DNA from 2 places in the Paenibacillus sp. FSL R5-0486 genome. Region 2 is predicted to be linked to the other one. Evidence: riboswitches for the same ligand, from Rfam matches in the RefSeq annotation. Region 2 holds a riboswitch; the other holds the start of a gene.

Region 1 (9,897 bases), 2.2 Mb from region 2:
GGACGATGCATTCTGGCGTGATTTCCGCCGTGTAGTCAAAGCGGCTAATCCGGATGCCTATATTCTGGGCGAAGTATGGAACGAGTCTTCCTCCTGGCTGCAAGGCGACCAGTTCGATGCGTCCATGAACTATCCGTTTACCGATGCCGTGAATGCTTTCTTTGTGAAAAATACGATGCACGCCGAACAGTTCGCAAACTCCATCGGGCGACAGTTATCCCGTTATCCGCTTCAGGCCAGCGAAGTGGCGTTTAACTTGCTGGACAGCCACGATACCCCGCGGCTGCTCACGCTGTGTGAAGGTGACCAGCGCAAGATGAAGCTGGCTGCGTTATTCCAGTTCAGTTATATGGGTGCTCCGTGCATCTATTACGGAGACGAGATTGGCATGGACGGCGAACATGATCCGGGCTGCCGTAAATGCATGGAATGGGATGAAGCAAAGCAGGACCGAGAGCTGTTTAACTTTTATCAGAAACTGATCTCCCTGCGTCATGCTCATCCTGCCCTGCGTGCAGAAGGCACCGTTCGTTTCTTGCAGGCTCGTCCCGATGGCAGCCAACTGGTATTTGAACGGCAAAATGAGGAGGAACGCATTCTGGTTCTGTTCAATCGATCAGAAGAGACGGCTATTGTGGAGCTGGAGGCCGGTGATGAGGAATGGACCGAGTTATTCGGCGGAAACCATCGTACCGCCAAGGAAGATGGCGTACTCGCCATTGAATTGCCCGCGTATGGATATGCCGTACTGAGTACTAGTCTCATATAAACACCAAGCTATACTTGCTCATATGCAAGACTGGAGTCTGTTCAATTCATCGGCATATCAAACGAAATAGGCGCTCACAGATCTGTTCCTGATCTGTGGAGCACCTATTTGATTTTGACGTTATTCATTATGGCCATGGATTACTCTGGCCGAACCAGCTGTTCCTTGAGCAACTGGATGGTGGCCTCATATTGTACAAGCCCCACTTGCAGACACAGACGCTGTGCAGGCGAAATACGTTCGCCGAATTCCTCCATCTGGCGCTGAAGTTCAGCGTATAACATTTCCTTTCGCTTCAACTGGCTGGATATCCAACCCGTTACGGTATCTTCATCCGCCAACTCTCCGAAATACAACCGCATCAGAAAATCAGAACGAAATACCTCAGCTTCCAAAGGACTCATTAAATAGGCGTGAAATTGCGCTGCTCCTTCAGGGGTCAATGAATACACGTTCTTATCAGGTTTCCCTTCCTGCTTCACCGATTCCTTAGTCAGCAATCCTGACTTTTCCATCTTCGCAAGTGTAGGATATATGGTTCCGAAACTGGCATCAAAGAAAAATGAAAAATATTGTTCAAAGTACTGCTTGATCTCGTATCCGGAACTTGGCTGATTGTGCAGTATTCCGAGGATGACATGCTGCGTGTTCATCGGTGTACCGCTCCTTTCCATTCCCCTTAACGTATCACAATCAGTACCCCTTGTTCAATGATCAGATGACGAAACGGTTGCTTTCAGAGCAACAGGCACAGCAGCAGGCTGGTCCTCCCTACGAGCTTCAGAACGTACCGGGCCGGAGCGTCTGATCCAGATGCAAAGCGCACCCAGAGTCAGTGTTACACCACCGATTACGGCGAGCAACATCGCATCCCGGCCAATTCCGTTTCCTCCGAGCACAAGGTTCATCATCCCTTCTACGGCATAAGTCGCTGGCAGATAATGACCGATCACTTGGTAGAAGTCAGGCATTACATCTCGCGGAATCGTTGATCCCGAGGACAGCATCAGCAAAGGCAACAGCGCACTGTTTAACCAAGCCCCAGCATTGCCAAGCAACAACAAGCTCAACTGAGCCATGAGTATAAAAGATATGGTGACCAGCAACTGGAACAGCCATAACATGAACCAACCGGCTGCTGACGATACCCCCATAATGTGCATCATCCCTGATCCAACGAGCGAGACGATAAATGCCGCACCAACATTAACGATGTTGCGGGCCCAGAAGCGCTCCCATTTCCCTGCCCTGCCACTCAGTTCTCCAGACACTTTTTGCAGATTCATGCCAAGCAACATTGCTCCGGTAAACGTAGCGGTTACAATCAACATCGGTACCATGGAGAAAGCAAAATTATCAACAGGATTCAGTCGCTCCACCTCTGCCTCCACGCGTGAAGATAACCCTACCGCAAGCGCATCGGATTGATCAGCAGTCATACCGGACTGATTCAGCACTCCGCGAATGCCATTCTCTTGTACTTCACGGTTCAACGTCGCTGTAACTTGTGCGGCTACGTTCTGCATCACACTTTTCACGGTAGCCACGTTTGATTCGTTCATCACATACTTCACTGTCATCGGTTTTGACAAGTCTTCTGCCTGTTGCATGAAACCTGATGGAATCTCAATAATCATGTACACATTCCGATCCGTTAACATCTGTCGTGCTTCTTGCATCGATTCAGATGGTTTGATCTCGAAATTCAGACCTGCCGCCAAAGACTTAGCCACTGGTTCAGCCGCTACCCCATCTTCATTCACGATGGTGACAGCCAATTGAGTCATTCTTTCGTTAACCTGGTCGTATCCGCTAAGCCAGATGATGTTAAAAAAAACCTGAAACAGCACAGCCGTAATTAAACCTACAATGGTGGCTCCGTTTTTCAAAAACAGTAGACTCGTCTGGAAAATACCTTTCATTCTATCCATCTCCTTTAGTTTTGTTTCGCTCTTTTATATATCGTATTGATATATGACAATTGTTAATATATCAATACGATATATAAATCGTCAATGTTTTTATTTTTCTTGTTGGTAAAAGACAAAAAAAAGCCGATACATCTCTTCACCAGGAAGATTTGTACCGGCTTTTCATATCAATCCTATTACGCCTTAGGTTCTGCATCATTTTCAGTAGACGACTCCATCTCAGGCTCTGCACGCTTTGCCTTCGGTTTAGCCAGCTTTTGCATCATTTTGCGGCCGGTTGGCGTCTGGGCCAGTCCACCTTGGGCTGTCTCCCGATGGCGGCTCGGCATTGCACTGCCTACTTCCAGCATGACATCGATGACTTCGTCTGACGGAATGGCACTACGCACTCCGGCCAGGGCCATGTCAGCCGCAGCCAGCGCCGTAACTGCACCCAGTCCATTACGGACGATGCACGGGATTTCAACAAGGCCTGCGACCGGATCGCAGATAAGGCCCAGTGTATTCTTTAACGCCAAACCAACGGCATGAACAACCTGTTCTGGTGTACCTCCACGCAGTTCAACCATGGCACCCGCAGCCATGCCAATAGCGGAACCCACTTCCGCCTGACAGCCACCTTCGGCACCGGAGATAAATGAATTGTTGGCAATAACATAACCAATCGCCCCCGCACAGAACAACCCGTTCACCAAATGTTCGTCCGTCCAGCCAAACCGCTCCTGTGAGCTAATAAACACACCCGGGATAATGCCGCAGGAACCGGCTGTTGGTGTTGCCACGATCCGGCCCATGGAGGCATTCACTTCAGATACACACAGGGCATACGCCATGGCAAGTGCGGAAGCATCTCCCGAGCAAGTCTCACCCTTGCGAATGTACTCAGCCATTTTTTTGCCGTCTCCACCTGTTAATCCACTGCGTGATGTCGTATCTTCCGTTAACCCTTTGCGTACCGCTTCCTTCATCACCTGATAATATTCAGACATCTGCTTCACAACATCCGCTTCCGGTGTATTGGTCTCCTGAACTTGCTCCTCAATCATTAGCTGAGCAATGGTTTTGGATTCCGCTGTACAGATCGTATTCAGTTCGTGCAAATGTTTAAATCGCATCCGAATCAACTCCTCTCTTCAAATCAATAACACGAATGTCTAGCACATGGTCCAGCTCCCTTAGACGCTTGAGCATATCAGGATTAGGCACACCATCCATTTCCATCGCGGTAAGTGCTTCGCCATCACGGGCTTTCCGGTCCACCTGCATATACCCGATGTTAACCCCGGATGAACTGATCGTGGACGTCACTGACGCGAGTACGCCCGCTTTATCCGCATGCCGCAGAACGAGTGTTGGAAACTCACCACTAATCTGAACACGAAAATCATTCATCGAATGCACCGATACGCTTCCACCACCAATGGATGCACCGATTAAGGAGCAGGCACGTTCTCCCTGCCACAACTCAATTTTGACCGTATTAGGATGAGGAGCAGGTAGGCCACTTGTATAAAACTCAACCTCCATGCCCGCTTCCTCTGCGTATTGCTCTGCATCCGGGATACGCGGATCGTCTGTGACATAATCCAGCAGACCGCCGATCAGTGCCAGATCTGTTCCGTGCCCCTGATACGTATCTGCAAATGAACCGTACAGCGTCAGCCGGGCACGATCTGGCGTACATCCTAGCCACTGTCGAGCAATTCTCCCTAACCTTGCCGCTCCAGCTGTATGTGAACTTGAAGGCCCCGTCATCGACGGACCAATAATTGAGAAAACATCTTTAAATCGCACCTTGTAACCCTCCATTATTAATCATGATTCATATTTGTAAAATGTATTCGTCATTTCGATCCAGGAGTTTCATCCACAATGTCCCTTATTTAGATATGATGACATCAAAAAGGACAGAAGAAGGCCTTAGGCCCTCTCTCTGTCCTCGATACCTGAGAGTTTCACGATCAGCAGTGTCTCACGACAAGGGTGCACTGCCTGCGATTACAGACAAGTTCACCGGGCTGACTGATCATATACCCCTTGGGTGGCGCAGTTCGCGCACTCTCCAGAGTTGCGTCCAACGATGGTACATTTACCTGAGAGATTAACCACTGCGCCGGGTGCGCAGCAGCTTGCTCCTTCGGTGCCTGAACACTAGCCATATTGCTCGGCTAACCCAGGTCTCTCCCGCTCGTTATCATCCGCTGTATTCTTTTAATTCGATTCGAATTGGTACATTTCTAAGTTTTTGATCAAGTATACCCATAGAGTAATGTACAACATCATATATGTCAACAAAAGTAACGTGTAATTATCATAAGTTCGATGTCTATTTTAACTGAAACGAATAGCATTAATATTTCTCACTTCCGCTGAGGCACTCGTGACGTTGCTAGTTGTCGTAAATTGGATACTTATCGTGTATGCATTAGTCGTTGTAGCCGGGGATGTATCCACGTAAGTGTTGGAAGAAAGAAACCTCAACGTTCCCGAAGCATTACCGCTTCGTGAGAGCTGCAATTGATTAATTAAAACTCCATTACGTCTCAGATTAATGTTATACGCAATACTCCAGTTAGCCCCTACAACTATTGCTATTTGTGTACTATTATCGATTTTCACGCGTTGACCTGCCACTACAGGTACATTAAGTGTCTGAATCGTCGTTTCAGCTACTAATGAAAGACCCAACGCCGTGGTCTGGCTATCAGCAAACAAGGAAGAATCCGCAGGGGCAGAAGCTGCTGTCGATCCAGTAGCTCCTGTTGCGCCAGTGGCTCCGGTCGCTCCCGTTGCTCCCGTTACTCCGGACGTCCCGGTTGTTCCCGTCGCACCTGTCGCACCTGTAGCCCCAGTGACTCCGGTCGTTCCCGTTGCTCCCGTTACTCCGGACGTCCCGGTTGTTCCGGTTACGCCTGTTGCACCTGTAACCCCTGTGACTCCGGTCGCTCCCGTTGCTCCCGTTACTCCGGACGTCCCGGTTGTTCCGGTTACGCCTGTTGCACCTGTAACCCCTGTGGCTCCGGTCGTTCCCGTTGCTCCCGTTACTCCGGACGTCCCGGTTGTTCCGGTTACGCCTGTCGCACCTGTAACCCCTGTGGCTCCGGTCGTTCCCGTTGCTCCCGTTACTCCGGCTGTCCCGGTTGTTCCCGTCGCACCTGTAGCACCTGTAACCCCTGTGACTCCGGTCGCTCCTGTTGCTCCCGTTACACCAGCCGTCCCGTTTGTTCCCGTCGCACCTGTCGCACCTGTAATCCCTGTGACTCCGGTCGCTCCCGTTGCTCCCGTTACTCCGGACGTCCCGGTTGTTCCGGTTACGCCTGTCGCACCTGTAGCCCCTGTGACTCCGGTCGCTCCCGTTGCTCCCGTTACTCCGGACGTCCCGGTTGTTCCGGTTACGCCTGTCGCACCTGTAACCCCTGTGGCTCCGGTCATTCCCGTTGCTCCCGTTGCGCCTGTATCTCCAGTGACTCCTGTTGCTCCCGTCAATCCGGTTGCACCTGTAACACCAGTATCTCCAGTATCTCCAGTCGCCCCTGTTACGCCTGTCGCTCCCGTATCTCCAGTAACTCCGGTCGTCCCCGTTACGCCTGTTGCGCCTGTAACACCAGTGACTCCGGTTATTCCCGTCAGTCCTGTCAATCCCGTATCTCCAGTAACTCCGGTCGCACCTGTAACCCCTGTGGCTCCGGTCGTTCCCGTTGCTCCCGTTGCGCCTGTATCTCCAGTGACTCCTGTTGCTCCCGTCAATCCGGTTGCACCTGTAACACCAGTATCTCCAGTATCTCCAGTCGCCCCTGTTACGCCTGTCGCTCCCGTATCTCCAGTAACTCCGGTCGTCCCCGTTACGCCTGTTGCGCCTGTAACACCAGTGACTCCGGTCGTCCCCGTCAGTCCTGTCGCTCCCGTATCTCCAGTAACTCCGGTCGCCCCCGTTACGCCTGTCGCACCTGTAGCCCCAGTGACCCCAGTCGTTCCTGTTATTCCCGTACTACCGGTGACACCTGTGGCTCCAGTAGACCCTGTCTCCCCTGTGCTCCCGGTGACTCCAGTCGTTCCTGTTATTCCTGTACTCCCAGTAATACCCGTCACTCCCGTAAGCCCTGTCTCTCCTGTGGTCCCCGTACTTCCAGTAGCGCCCGTGACTCCTGTCACTCCGGTAGATCCTGTCTCCCCTGTGGTCCCAGTGACACCGGTCTCTCCCGTCGATCCCGTAGTTCCTCCAGGAGGACCAGTAACTCCTGTCAGTCCTGTAACACCTGTAGCCCCTGTAGGACCAGTTGTTCCCGCAACCCCTGCTGTCCCTGTAGCTCCAGTCGCACCCGTTACCCCGACTAGACCGGGGTTCGCTCCTAACAATTCCTCAGACACCAAACGATGTGCCGTTACCAGTTGACCGTTCTGGTTTTTCCCCCATACGGAAATCTGTACTTCATCCTCCGTATCATCACCTGTGATAAATATAAACTCAAATGCATCCAAATCTGCATAATAGTCTTTTGTTATAACCTGGTTAGGCAAAACATTAAACAATTCCTGAACGTATAGTGTGCGAACACCATTCAAATAATAGCCTTGAACCAGAACGGTAGAGAAACTAGTGAGACTCCAATTGTCTAATTTCACTGTAATTCTCTGTGTAGGACGCTCGCCGCTTCCCACCACTATATTATTTTCTATTGGCCCTGTTGATAAAACAGCCATCCTGCGATGCCCCCTTCTCCTGCCTGCATCACCAAATCAAGATTGTCTTCTATAAATATGCATATTGAACTGTAAACGTGAAGTTGCCCTCTTGCCTTTTTGGAGTGGACTGAAAGGAGATTGAATAGATATCCACCACACCAAAAGGAGAATATACAAAAAAAGCTGCCGCTTCGTTTCTGCGGCAACCTTATTATTCTTTAGCTCATCTAGACGGATTGGGAAGGGTCAGTGCTTCCGCCCAAGCTTGCAACTTTGCCTTTGTCCATCCTTCGTTTTCACCCATGATGGAGTACCGTAAGCCATTCTCACTCCATGATATGTTCCGAATGCTCTTCATATATGAACCCTCGGTGTTACGAACCTTAATCTCGGCTTCATCCGGTATTAGTGTATCGTCCACATTTTCTTCCGGCATCTTGAATACCGTCAGGCTGACTTCTACCTTGTCGTTACTTACATAATACAAGGTTACTTCATCTCTGCTCAGCTCACCGCGCGATGTAGACATTTCGATCCGTGATAGTTCGAATTCTCCACTCATGTCCTGTAGGAACGGCTGTTCCAACGCTTTTTCCGCTTCCTCTAGGGTCACTTCGGAATTCTGCATCATATCGGTCAAGTCCTTCACATCGACCTCCTTAGGGATGTCAATTACGAAAGTATCCTTTGTGAATTCAGGGTCATACTGAATCGGATCATAGACCATTTCTGATTTTCCATCCCCATACGCGCTGTTTACTTTGACAATCATCCACGTTTTGGGATCTACCCAATACTCTGAAGATATGGAGAATGCGCCTTCTTCTTTTGGTGTCAATTCAATATGAATGACGTCCTGTCCATGAAGTTTCTCCTGTCCCATCATATTCACATCATGCGTAGTACGTAACCGCTCTAGTTGATCGAGCAATATTTGCTTCTGGGTTTGATTAGGTTGTTGTGACACGGATGATGCATCCATGGAATATGCTACCCCTGTTTCTTTTTCATATATGATGATCTTCTTTCCATCATTAACTGCGTAACTGACATTGCCATTCTCTGATGTTTCCGTGCGCTTTCGTCCGGTTTCACCATCTACCCATTCCTTAATTTGCATCGTGTTAGTCAGCTTGTCATCCGCCCATATCTTCATCACACCTTCCGCATAATACGAGGCGGGTTCTGTTTCTGCTGAGACAACCTTCTCAATCATCTCATCTCCTGACATAGACAGCATATCCTTCTCCGCGCAACCTCCAAGCAGGGCGCCTGCCAACACAGCAGTACCCAGCATCATCCATCCTTTTTTCATCATCTTATCCACCCTCTCTGCGTTTACATTCTCCATGTTCAGGCAATCGGCATACTGCCAGCGTTCCATATCCTTCGTATGACCACATGCGCATATCCCCTCCGTGCTTTATTGCAACCCGTTTGGCTATACTCAATCCCAATCCCGAACCACCTGCATATGTCTTCTCCTCCTGATTCTGGTGTTGAACATAGGGTTCGAAGATACGAATGAGCTGTTCTTCAGGAATAGCAGGACCTTCGTTTTGTACTATGATCAATGTTGCTCCCGCCCTGTAGTTATCCAATTCAGCTCTAAGCGAAGGAATAATCCATTCAGGAAGCTCCCAATCTGAAGCAATAACCCCTAGTCCCATTACACCGTTCGTCCTTGTGTGGCGTAGTGCATTATTTATCAGATTATCTGTCAGGCGCATCAGTTGTTCCGGATGAACTCGGTACAGTTGATCTGTGCGGACATCCATCTTCACGTCAATCTGGCCACGCTCGGCAAGTCCCTCATAGCTCCCAAGCAGCATATCAAAAAACTCTCCACCTTCCACCTTAACCATGGCCATCTCCGATTCATTGGAACCCAGCGCCGTATACATCTCAAGTTCACTAATCATCTGTTTCATCCGCTCCACATTTCCGAGCAGCACATCCTGATATTCCTGCCTTTCAAGGCGGTTCAGTTGACGATCACCGTTAAGTACTTCCGTATAGGCACTAATGGACATCAACGGTGTTTTCAGATCATGGGATAACGAGGCGATCATGAGCTCTTTTTCTTTTTGCTCCCTCTCCACATCGGCCTGAGTATGTCTGATCTTGTCTTGCATTGCATCAAACTGTTGGAGCAAAATGCCCATTTCATCATGACGAACAGGTACCACATCCGTAGCAGCCTCTCCCCGTGCAAAAGCATCCATTCGTTCTATGAGATATTTCATCGGCCGAAAGAGCTTTCGGGATAGCAACCACAGCACTGTTCCGTATAACAGGATAAAGAAAGTAGCAGCGAGACCCATGACCCAGGTAGTCCGCAAGGATATGCCTTCCAGCCAATCTCCACGCAGCATGACGATTTCGTAAATGCCTACCAACTCACCTTTTTCCCATACGGGTTTCTTCAACGAGAATGTACGATGACGAATCTGTAAGTTGTACAAATTACGATACAGCTCCGCCCCCCCAACGGTGTAAGCTCCAGCAGACCAT
Region 2 (9,897 bases):
GCTGTTTCTGACAGCATTCAACTCGGAATCATGGTCGAAATTCCTTCGACTGCAGTTCTGGCGGATCAATTTGCCAAAGAAGTGGATTTCTTCAGTATCGGAACGAACGATCTGATTCAATACACGATGGCTGCTGACCGCATGAACGAACGAGTGGCTTACCTGTATCAACCTTACAACCCAGCCATTTTGCGTTTGGTTAAAATGGTTATCGATGCAGCGCATCGTGAAGGCAAATGGGTTGGCATGTGTGGTGAGATGGCAGGAGACGAAACAGCAATTCCATTGCTGCTTGGTCTTGGATTGGATGAGTTCAGCATGAGCGCAACCTCCATTCTGCCAGCTCGTAGTCAGATCACCAAGCTGTCCCGTGCGGATATGCAGGAACTGGCTGCTAAAGCTCTGGATATGCAAACGGCTGAACAAGTCGTTGAATTGGTTCAAAGCATTCAAGCGTAATTTTGCCGGGGTTTCCTCCGGATTTGAGGTTTTTTCTTTTTCCGATAATGAGCTGCATTGATGTAGCGATTTTGCCGGTATCCGCGATTCATTGTGGATATCGGCTTTTTTTGTTGCTCGAACGTATAGGAAGTAACAGGGGAGTACGAAGAGAAAGGTCCTCTAATGTCTAGCCAAAAAAATGCTCTTACTGATGGAGTTAACATCAGCAAGAGCATGGATTAGTAATTCACTTAGTACTTAACTGCAAGCGCAGTTAAGTACAGGTTTGCGGGCCGCGGTAGTCTCATCGAGTCGAGTAACCGGTGTGCCATAAGGTGCGTTTAGTACCAATTCAGGTGTCTCTTCCGCTTCTTTGGCAATCCGTATCATCGTATCAATGAACCCATCCAACGTTTCTTTACTTTCAGTTTCTGTCGGCTCGATCATGATGCATTCTTCCACGTTGAGCGGGAAGTACACCGTAGGCGGATGATATCCAAAATCAAGCAATCGTTTGGCAACATCAAGTGTGCGCACACCGTATTGCTTCAAACCCCGACCAGACATAACGAATTCATGTTTGCATACGCCCGGATACGGAATCTCGTAGTAAGGGGCGAGACGGGCCATCATATAGTTGGCATTCAGTACCGCACATTCAGAGACACGGCGTAAGCCTTCCGGTCCATAGGTGCGAATGTAAGCATAGGCACGTACCAGAATACCGAAGTTGCCGTAGTAGGCTTTCACCCGGCCAATGGATTGATCGCCTTCACGATCGAATGCATACATACCGTCATTATTCTTGATCACCATTGGTTTAGGCAGGAACGGAATCAGGCGGCTCTTCACACCGACTGGTCCGGCGCCAGGTCCACCACCGCCATGAGGTGTGCTCATCGTTTTGTGCAAGTTCAGATGCACCACGTCAAAGCCCATATCACCCGGACGGGTAATGCCCATAATGGCATTGGAATTGGCTCCGTCGTAATACAACAAGCCACCAGCCTGATGTACGATGGATGCAATCTCCTGAATGTCTTTCTCGAACAAACCAAGTGTATTGGGGTTGGTCAGCATCAATGCTGCTGTATCGGAACCAACGGCTGCACGGAGTGCGTCCAGATCGACCAGTCCGTCTGCGCGGGATGGAATCGTCACAGTCTCAAATCCTGCAACGGTTGCACTTGCCGGGTTGGTACCATGCGAAGAATCGGGCACGATGACTTTGGTACGTTGTTCGCCACGCCCTTCGTGGTAGGCACGAATCATCATAAGTCCAGTCCATTCTCCATGGGCACCAGCGGCTGGTTGCAAGGTCACAGCGTCCATACCTGTCAGACCTGCAAGGTCGTTTTGCAACGTATATAACAGTTCAAGTGCACCTTGAATGCTGGATTCATGCTGGTACGGATGGATTTTGGCAAAACCGTTGTAACGGGCAACATCCTCATTAATCTTTGGATTGTATTTCATCGTACAAGAGCCCAGTGGATAGAATCCGTTATCTACGCCGAAGTTGCGGCGGGACAGAGCGGTATAGTGTCGAATAACATCTACCTCAAACACTTCCGGCAGTGCTGCTACTTCCGAACGGAGCATTTCCCGGGGAATCAACGTATCGGAGGCCTGACGAGGAACGTCACATTCTGGCAAGGAATAAGCGACACGCCCAGGACTGCTGAGTTCAAAAATCAATGATTGTTCCGGAGCAGGAGTTAAGGTCTGTGCACTAAATGTTGTATTCGTCTCAGGTTGAACCGAAGTAGAGACAGAGGAACCTGTTTCCGATTGTCCTTGTACCGATGTTGTCGTTGTCGTCGTCGTCGTTTCCTGAGTCACAGCGATCCCTCCAATGCTCGTGCGAATTCGTCAATCTCTTCCTTAGTGCGCCGTTCGGTAACAGCAATCAGCATATGTCCGGCAAGCTCCGGGTAATCACGTCCGAGTTCGTAACCACCAATAAAGCCCGCATCCAGCAGTTTCAACTGAAGAGTATCCACGTCGGTTCCTTCAGTAAGCTTAATAACAAACTCATTAAATGTTGGTGCATTAAAAGTAAGGCTAACTCCAGAAATCGCAGTTAATGTATTGAGGGTGTAATGACTCTTTTGCAAATTCAGATCCGCGACATCGATCATTCCTTGTTTACCCATGATGGACATATATACAGATGCGCTGAGTGCAAGCAAAGCCTGGTTGGAACAGATGTTGGATGTCGCCTTTTCGCGTCGGATGTGCTGTTCACGTGCTTGCAATGTTAGTACAAAACCACGCTTGCCATTGCGATCGGTTGTTTGGCCTACAATTCGGCCAGGAATTCGGCGCATATGAGGCTGGGATACTGCGAAATATCCGCATGTCGGGCCGCCGAGTGAAGCGGCGATGCCAAGGGGTTGCGCATCGCCAACCACGATGTCGGCACCCAGCTTGCCTGGGGCTTCCAGCAGACCCAGCGATAGCGGGTTTGCACTTACAACGAGCAGGCCCTTGTGCGCATGCACGAGGTCGGCAGCCTGCTTCACATTTTCCACAGCACCAAAGAAGTTCGGACTCTGGATCATGACAGCAGCGGTATCGTCCGATATGGCGGCTTGCAGGGCATCCCAATCAGTGACGCCATCTTTATAACCAATCTCGACAATCTCCAGACGGAGTCCGTGCGCATACGCCTGCAATACCTGACGGGCTTCCGGATGAACGGTACGGGATACGATGAGCTGTTTGCGACGAGTTGCCGCTGCGGCCAGGTTTCCTGCTTCGGCAAAGGCAGTTGCGCCATCATACATACTGGCATTCGCTACAGCCATACCGGTTAATTCACAGATGTACGATTGAAATTCGAAAATAGCCTGTAGTTCACCTTGGCTGATCTCAGGCTGATAAGGTGTGTAGGCAGTGTAGAACTCGGAACGGGAAATGACATGATTGATGACGGAAGGAACATGATGATCGTATATACCTGCGCCGAGGAAGCTGGCGTGTGTTTCGAAATTGGCGTTGGCGCCAGCTTGTTTGGACATATGACGTGTCAGCGTATATTCATCAAGTTTGAAGGATACGGGCAGCTCGCCCTGATAACGAATCTCTTTTGGAATGTCCTGAAACAAATCCTCCAGCGTATCCACACCGATGGTTGCGAGCATGGCGCTCTGATCTTGCTCAGTCATGGGAATGTAACGGTGCTTGCTCATGCTTGATCAGCTCCTTGAGTAGGTGTCTTCGACGTACGTGTCCGTTTATGAAAAGGGGTCTTCACGACCTCCGCTTTCAGTTTCTTGCCGCGGATCTCAATCTCAAGCGGGGTTCCCAGCGCAGCGTATTTGCTGTCGATGAGGGCAAGCCCCAGATTACGCTTCAATGTAGGTGATTGCGTGCCTGTTGTCACTTCACCAATCTGTACGCCTTCGGCGTAAATCGGATAGTGGGGGCGGGGAATACCGCGCTCCAACACTTCGATGCCGACCAGTTTGCGGGCGGGCCCGTCAGTTTTTTGCTGTAACAAGGCTTCGTGTCCGATAAAAGGTCCGGCATTCAGCTTCACAAACATACCTACGCCAGCTTCGAGTGGAGAGATAGTTGCCGACAATTCCTGTCCATACAGGGGGAGCCTTGCTTCAAAGCGTAATGTGTCCCGGGCACCAAGTCCGGTCGGTACAAGTCCGTGACCTTCACCGGCTTGCATTAATCCATTCCAGACCACAGCAGCCTGGTCCGCAGGAACATATAGTTCAAAGCCATCTTCACCGGTATATCCGGTACGGGACAACAGTAATTTTACTCCACATACTTCAGCATCCTGCACAAAACGAAACGGTTCAATCGAGCTTACATCCGTATCTGTAACTTTCCCGATAATGTCTACAGCCAGTGGACCTTGCAAGGCGAGCAGCGCCGTTTGCTCCGAATCGTTGGTCATGCTTACGCCAGGGATCAAGTGCTCTTGCAGCCACGCCCAATCCTTGTCGATGTTGGAGGCGTTAACGACGAGCATATAATGCTGATCTTCCAGCTTATACACGAGCAGATCATCCACCACACCGCCATCTGGATAACACATCAGGGTGTACTGGGCTTGACCGGGAACCAGCGTGGTCACATCATTGGTCATCATTTGTTGCAAAAAAACTTCAGCCTGCTCACCCTGTACTGTGAATTCGCCCATATGGGATACATCAAACAGCCCAGCACGCTCGCGCACCGCTTCATGTTCTTTCTGGATTCCGCTAAATTGTACCGGAAGCTCCCAGCCTCCAAAATCAATGCACCGTACGCCTTCGTATTGCTGATACAGTGGGAAGAGTGGTGTTCTAAGCAAATCGGACATCAAATCACCTCGTCATAGGCCGTCAGCCGGCCGGATATACAATCGTGGATCAATGAACCAGGGTATTTTTAAATTTTCAGCTAGATATTTTCATCACATAAGTATGGTAAGGGCAACTATGGCAGCGCCGTTCTACATCCTGTTTTTCGTTTTTTGGGAAAAAGGAAAAGGACAGGCCAAAGAATCGGCATGCCAAGTAGCACGCTTATTCTAAGGCTCTGTCCCTTGTACCTGAGAGTTACCCCGCTACGTTGTGCAGCAGGTTTCCCCTTGGGTGATCATAACGCCCGCACAGGGCGAATAGATGCTCTCCAGAGTTGCGTCCCGTAAAAGTCCTTTTGCCTGAGAGATTCACCTCCGCTTATCGGTGGTTTACTCCTTCGGCGTTACCTCATGTACATCCCGAATCGGGTGTCACGGGTAATCTCTCCCTTTACATTCATCCGCGGGTATAACATAGTCCAATAAACACATTTACTCCTTTCATTAAAACGTGAATCCACTACCGATGTCAAGAACGATATCATAGATAATGATTTAAAACCGAATATTTAATTTAGTTTTTATGTTATTGTTCGTATATTTAAAAAGACTACGCTTACTATTCTAATATTCACCAGTATATGAAGAAAGAGTGTAATCCGGTTACAGGATTTAGAGGTGTTCAGTAAATAAATTGTGAGGTATCTTGACATTTGATTCAAAAATATCATACGCTATGTTCTGGGAAAAAGGTTAAGGTCAAAGAACGCATGCACTCATTTAATGAAAAGCGAGGCGGATATCGATGAGCGAATTGAAAAGTGATTTCCTGTACAGTGAAGAGCACGAATGGGTGCAAACCGTAGGGGAGGATACTGTACGTATTGGCATTACCGAGTTCGCGCAGCATCAGCTGGGTGACATTGTGTTTGTGGAATTGCCTGACCTTGAAACCAATGTAAAAGCAGAGGACAGCATTGGAACGATCGAATCGGTCAAAACGGTGTCGGACTTGTTCTCTCCCGTCACAGGTTCAATTATTGCAGTCAATGATTCGTTGCAGGACTCCCCTGAACTTGTGAACAGCTCTCCTTACGAGGAAGGCTGGATGATTGAGATCCGTGTTGAGGGAGATCTGACAGCAGCATTGTCTACATTGATGAATGCAGACGCGTATCGGAAACATACGGAAGAATAGTTTTAACGAACTTGTACTTATTAACATATATTTTATAACCAAATGAAATGAGCTTCATATTGTTTTGACCTGTGTGAGCCGGATGCTTGCACAGGTTTTTTGTGCTTTAAAAGAATGGTTTTGAATGTGGATTGTAACAGATTGTGGATGTGAATCACCTGATTGGACCAAGCTATAGGTTAGAAAATGATTCTGGAAATGATAAAAGTCATAGGCGAAAAAATCCTTGTGTACCAATGGGTTCAGTCATTATGCATCAATTAAAACGATTACATAACCTAATGTTGTCATCATTGTTCATGACGAAAGTACGCTTTCATTTCATTGAACAGGAGAGCATTCTCGCTTAGGATTACAGCAGGGGAGAAATGATACCCCTTTCATAAATCATAATCACTTGATCCAAGGAGGATAATACAATGAGTAATTTGGACCAATCGTCCAATTCCAAAGGTGGGCTACGGGTTGGTGTTCAGCGTTTTGGCCGATTCCTGAGTGGTATGGTCATGCCAAATATGGGAGCGTTCATCGCCTGGGGATTAATTACGGCTCTGTTCATTCCAACAGGCTGGTTCCCTAACGAGACGCTTGCACAGCTAGTTGATCCGATGATCAAATATTTGCTGCCACTGTTAATTGGTTACACCGGAGGTACGATGGTGCATGGTCAGCGTGGTGGTGTCGTGGGTGCCATTATGACCATCGGGGTCATCGTGGGTAGTGATATCCCGATGTTCCTCGGTGCCATGATTGCCGGACCACTGGCAGCATGGATCATTAAAAAGTTTGATAAATCCATTGAAGGTAAAGTTAAAGCCGGATTTGAAATGCTTGTTAACAACTTCTCAGCCGGTATTATTGGCGGGATCTTGGGGATTTTTGCGCTACTGGGCATCGGGCCTGCTGTAGAAGCGATTAGCAAAGTATTATCTGCCGGTGTACAGGGCTTAATGAATCTTGGTTTGCTGCCGCTGGTCAACCTAATCATTGAACCAGGTAAAGTATTGTTCCTGAACAATGCAATCAACCACGGGATTCTGACACCAATTGCAACAGATCAAGCGAGAGAATTAGGGAAATCCGTATTATACATGCTTGAATCGAACCCGGGTCCGGGACTTGGTATCTTACTTGCTTACTGTTTCTTCGGACGCGGAATGGCCAAATCTTCTGCACCGGGTGCCGTTATCATTCATTTCTTCGGGGGAATTCATGAGATCTACTTCCCTTACATTCTGATGAGACCGATTCTGATTCTTGCTGCAATTGCGGGTGGCGTCGCAGGTACATTAACATTCATGCTCACCGGAGCAGGACTTGTTTCAGCACCATCACCGGGTAGTATTATCGCGTATTTCTTCTTAACACCAAAAGGTGGATACCTGCCGATGTTCGCAGGGGTGCTTGTAGCAGCCGTCGTTTCTTTCCTGGTTGCAGCAGTGTTGCTGAAAACGGGTAAACAAAAGGACGAAGATCTGGAGTCCGCATCCAGTCGGATGAAAGACATGAAGAGTCAAGGAACCCTGCCAAACGCTGGTATTACGGCTAATCAACGTGAAGCAGACAGAGCCGCAGATATGGCTTCTTCTACCGTCAAAACAGACGTGAAGAAAATTGTCTTCTCCTGTGATGCAGGCATGGGGTCAAGTGCCATGGGTGCTTCCATTCTACGCAAGAAGATGAAGGCAGAGGGGATTGACGTTACGGTGACCAATACGGCTATCAGTGATATCCCGCCGGATGCAGACGTGGTGATCACACAACAAGTATTGACCGATCGTGCCCGCTCCGTTGCGCCGAACGCAGAACATATATCCATCGACAACTTCCTAAAAAGCCCGGAATACGATGCGCTCGTTGAACGTCTGAAGTAATTGCACGCATTTGTTTTCCCTGAGCCGGAGGCTGAGATATGAGTATTACCAAAAGACAACGTGAAATCGTGGAGTTCCTGCTGGAGCATCCACATGAAGTAACTGCCGGCGAAATCGCCGTTGAAGTAAAGGTCAGTACCCGAACGGTTCACCGGGAGCTGCAAATGATTGAACAATGGCTTGAACCTTTGGGCATGAAGCTGGAAAAAAAATCAGGAACCGGTATCCGAATCGATGCCAGTTCCGATGATCTGGCTGTATTGCGCCAGCAACTAGAGGGTAAAGAATATGTAGAGTTTACGCCAGAAGAGCGTAAGCTCTTCATGCTTTGCATCCTGCTGGATGAACCGGAGCCTGTAAAGTTACTCGCCTTGGCTTCGGATCTGAAAGTGACCGTATCCACCGTAACCACTGATCTGGACGATCTGGAGTCACGGATTCGTCAGGCGGGACTAAAGCTGGTTCGCAGACGTGGATATGGCGTCAAGATTAACGGAAGTGAGACGAATCATCGCACAGCCATAGCTGCACTTGCTCTCGAATTTTTGGATGAATCCGACCTGTTCGGAAGACAACCTGAACAAGGGGGCTCCATCGTAAACCAAAAATTGTTGGATATGATTGGACATGGTGATGTACTTACGGTCGAAAATGCGTTATGGCAACCAGATATCGAATGGCTGGAGAACATCCCGGAACGCCAATACATGAAGTTGCTGATTCAATTATCCGTAGCGGTTGTACGTATTCGTAAAGGCTTTGGCATTGGCCGTATACCTCCCCTGGAGAACAAGGGAGATGAAGTCGCAGAGCAGGATGAGATGAAGGTTCCACCTTATATGGCTTCCCGCTTGTGTGGTGTGTTATCGACCCAGCTGGGGCTGACATTCTCCCAAGATGAGCAAGCTTATTTTCACAGACTATTAGTTGAGACAGAGCAGCGGATTCATTCTTCGCGGCTGTTGCCAATAGATGATTTGATTTTACTGGACAGGGTACATTCACTGATTGATCAGATGCAGGCGAGAACACATTACGCCTTTCATGAGGATCGTTTGCTTCGTGAAGGTCTGCTTGGTCATATGCAACCTGTCATGGAGCGAATTGAAGGGCAACAGATGATTCGTAATCCGCTACTGCAGCAGATTCGCAAGGATTATGATTCCCTCTTCGAAGAGGTCAAACAATCCGTGCATCAAGCTTGGCCAGGCACAGAAGTTCCGGATGAAGAAATTGGTTTCTTGGTCATGCATTTTGGGGCTTCCATCGAGAGGTTACGTGCATTGAAACGGGAGATCAGGGCGATCATCGTGTGTACAAGCGGAATCGGCTCATCACGTATGCTCTCCAGCCGACTGTCCAAGGAGATTCCCGAGATTCGGATCATGGACAGCGTGTCCTGGTATGAAGCTGCCCGGATGCCTACAGATCAATATGATCTGGTGTTATCCACTGTTGATCTGCCGATGGATGAGCATCAGTATTACAAAGTGAGTCCACTGCTTACGGCAGAAGAGAGCGAGCGTCTGCGTCATTTTATCCGAACAACAACATTACAACGACAGCATAATAAGCCCCGTGAAGCCGAGGTTCAGACGACAAGTCGTTACTCGGACCCGGATGGAATGGAAGCTATTTTAGTTGAAATCGTCCGAATTATTGGCAAGTTTCAGGTGTATCCGCTGGATAACCAAGATATCGGATTCTATAAAACGGTGTATGCGATGTGCAACGTACTCCATGGATCTGGTGTGCTGAAGGAACCGGAGGAGGTCGCGAAACGGTTGGAGGCACGTGAGGCAGTGGGGAGTCAGAAGATTCCCGGTACAAGACTTGCGCTGTTTCATACACGCAGTGAGGGAATTTACAGGCCGTCTATTAGCTTGTTTCAGCTCACGGAGCCACTCCTCTGTACGCCGGATGATCCGGCAGGAGTTACCCATGTCCTCTTGATGCTTGGTCCCAGAGAATTATCCAAGGAAAGCCTGGAGGTTCTCAGTGAGATCAGCGCCCTGTTATTACAGGAAGAAATGATTACATTGCTGGAAAAAGGAATCAGGGATGAACTCATTCAT

The links. A riboswitch is a leader RNA that binds a small molecule or an ion and turns the genes downstream of it on or off. The one in region 2 is predicted to bind glycine.
Region 1: another riboswitch for glycine. It lies ahead of sdaAB (L-serine ammonia-lyase, iron-sulfur-dependent subunit beta); the one in region 2 lies ahead of gcvT (glycine cleavage system aminomethyltransferase GcvT).

Annotation. Positions count from the first base shown of each region.
Region 1 is NZ_CP150237.1:543,084-552,980, reverse strand. Features, by position in the region: gene MKY01_RS02615 (alpha-glycosidase) at 1-769, shown strand, start outside; gene MKY01_RS02610 (helix-turn-helix transcriptional regulator) at 910-1,422, opposite strand; gene MKY01_RS02605 (ABC transporter permease) at 1,477-2,691, opposite strand; gene sdaAA (L-serine ammonia-lyase, iron-sulfur-dependent, subunit alpha) at 2,877-3,815, opposite strand; gene sdaAB (L-serine ammonia-lyase, iron-sulfur-dependent subunit beta) at 3,805-4,494, opposite strand; glycine riboswitch at 4,773-4,897, opposite strand; gene MKY01_RS02590 (collagen-like triple helix repeat-containing protein) at 5,032-7,401, opposite strand; gene MKY01_RS02585 (hypothetical protein) at 7,607-8,701, opposite strand; gene MKY01_RS02580 (HAMP domain-containing sensor histidine kinase) at 8,703-9,897, opposite strand, start outside.
Region 2 is NZ_CP150237.1:5,588,068-5,597,964, reverse strand. Features, by position in the region: gene ptsP (phosphoenolpyruvate--protein phosphotransferase) at 1-459, shown strand, start outside; gene gcvPB (aminomethyl-transferring glycine dehydrogenase subunit GcvPB) at 700-2,139, opposite strand; gene gcvPA (aminomethyl-transferring glycine dehydrogenase subunit GcvPA) at 2,280-3,635, opposite strand; gene gcvT (glycine cleavage system aminomethyltransferase GcvT) at 3,632-4,768, opposite strand; glycine riboswitch at 5,089-5,211, opposite strand; gene gcvH (glycine cleavage system protein GcvH) at 5,556-5,948, shown strand; gene MKY01_RS24725 (PTS mannitol transporter subunit IICB) at 6,368-7,822, shown strand; gene MKY01_RS24720 (BglG family transcription antiterminator) at 7,861-9,897, shown strand, end outside.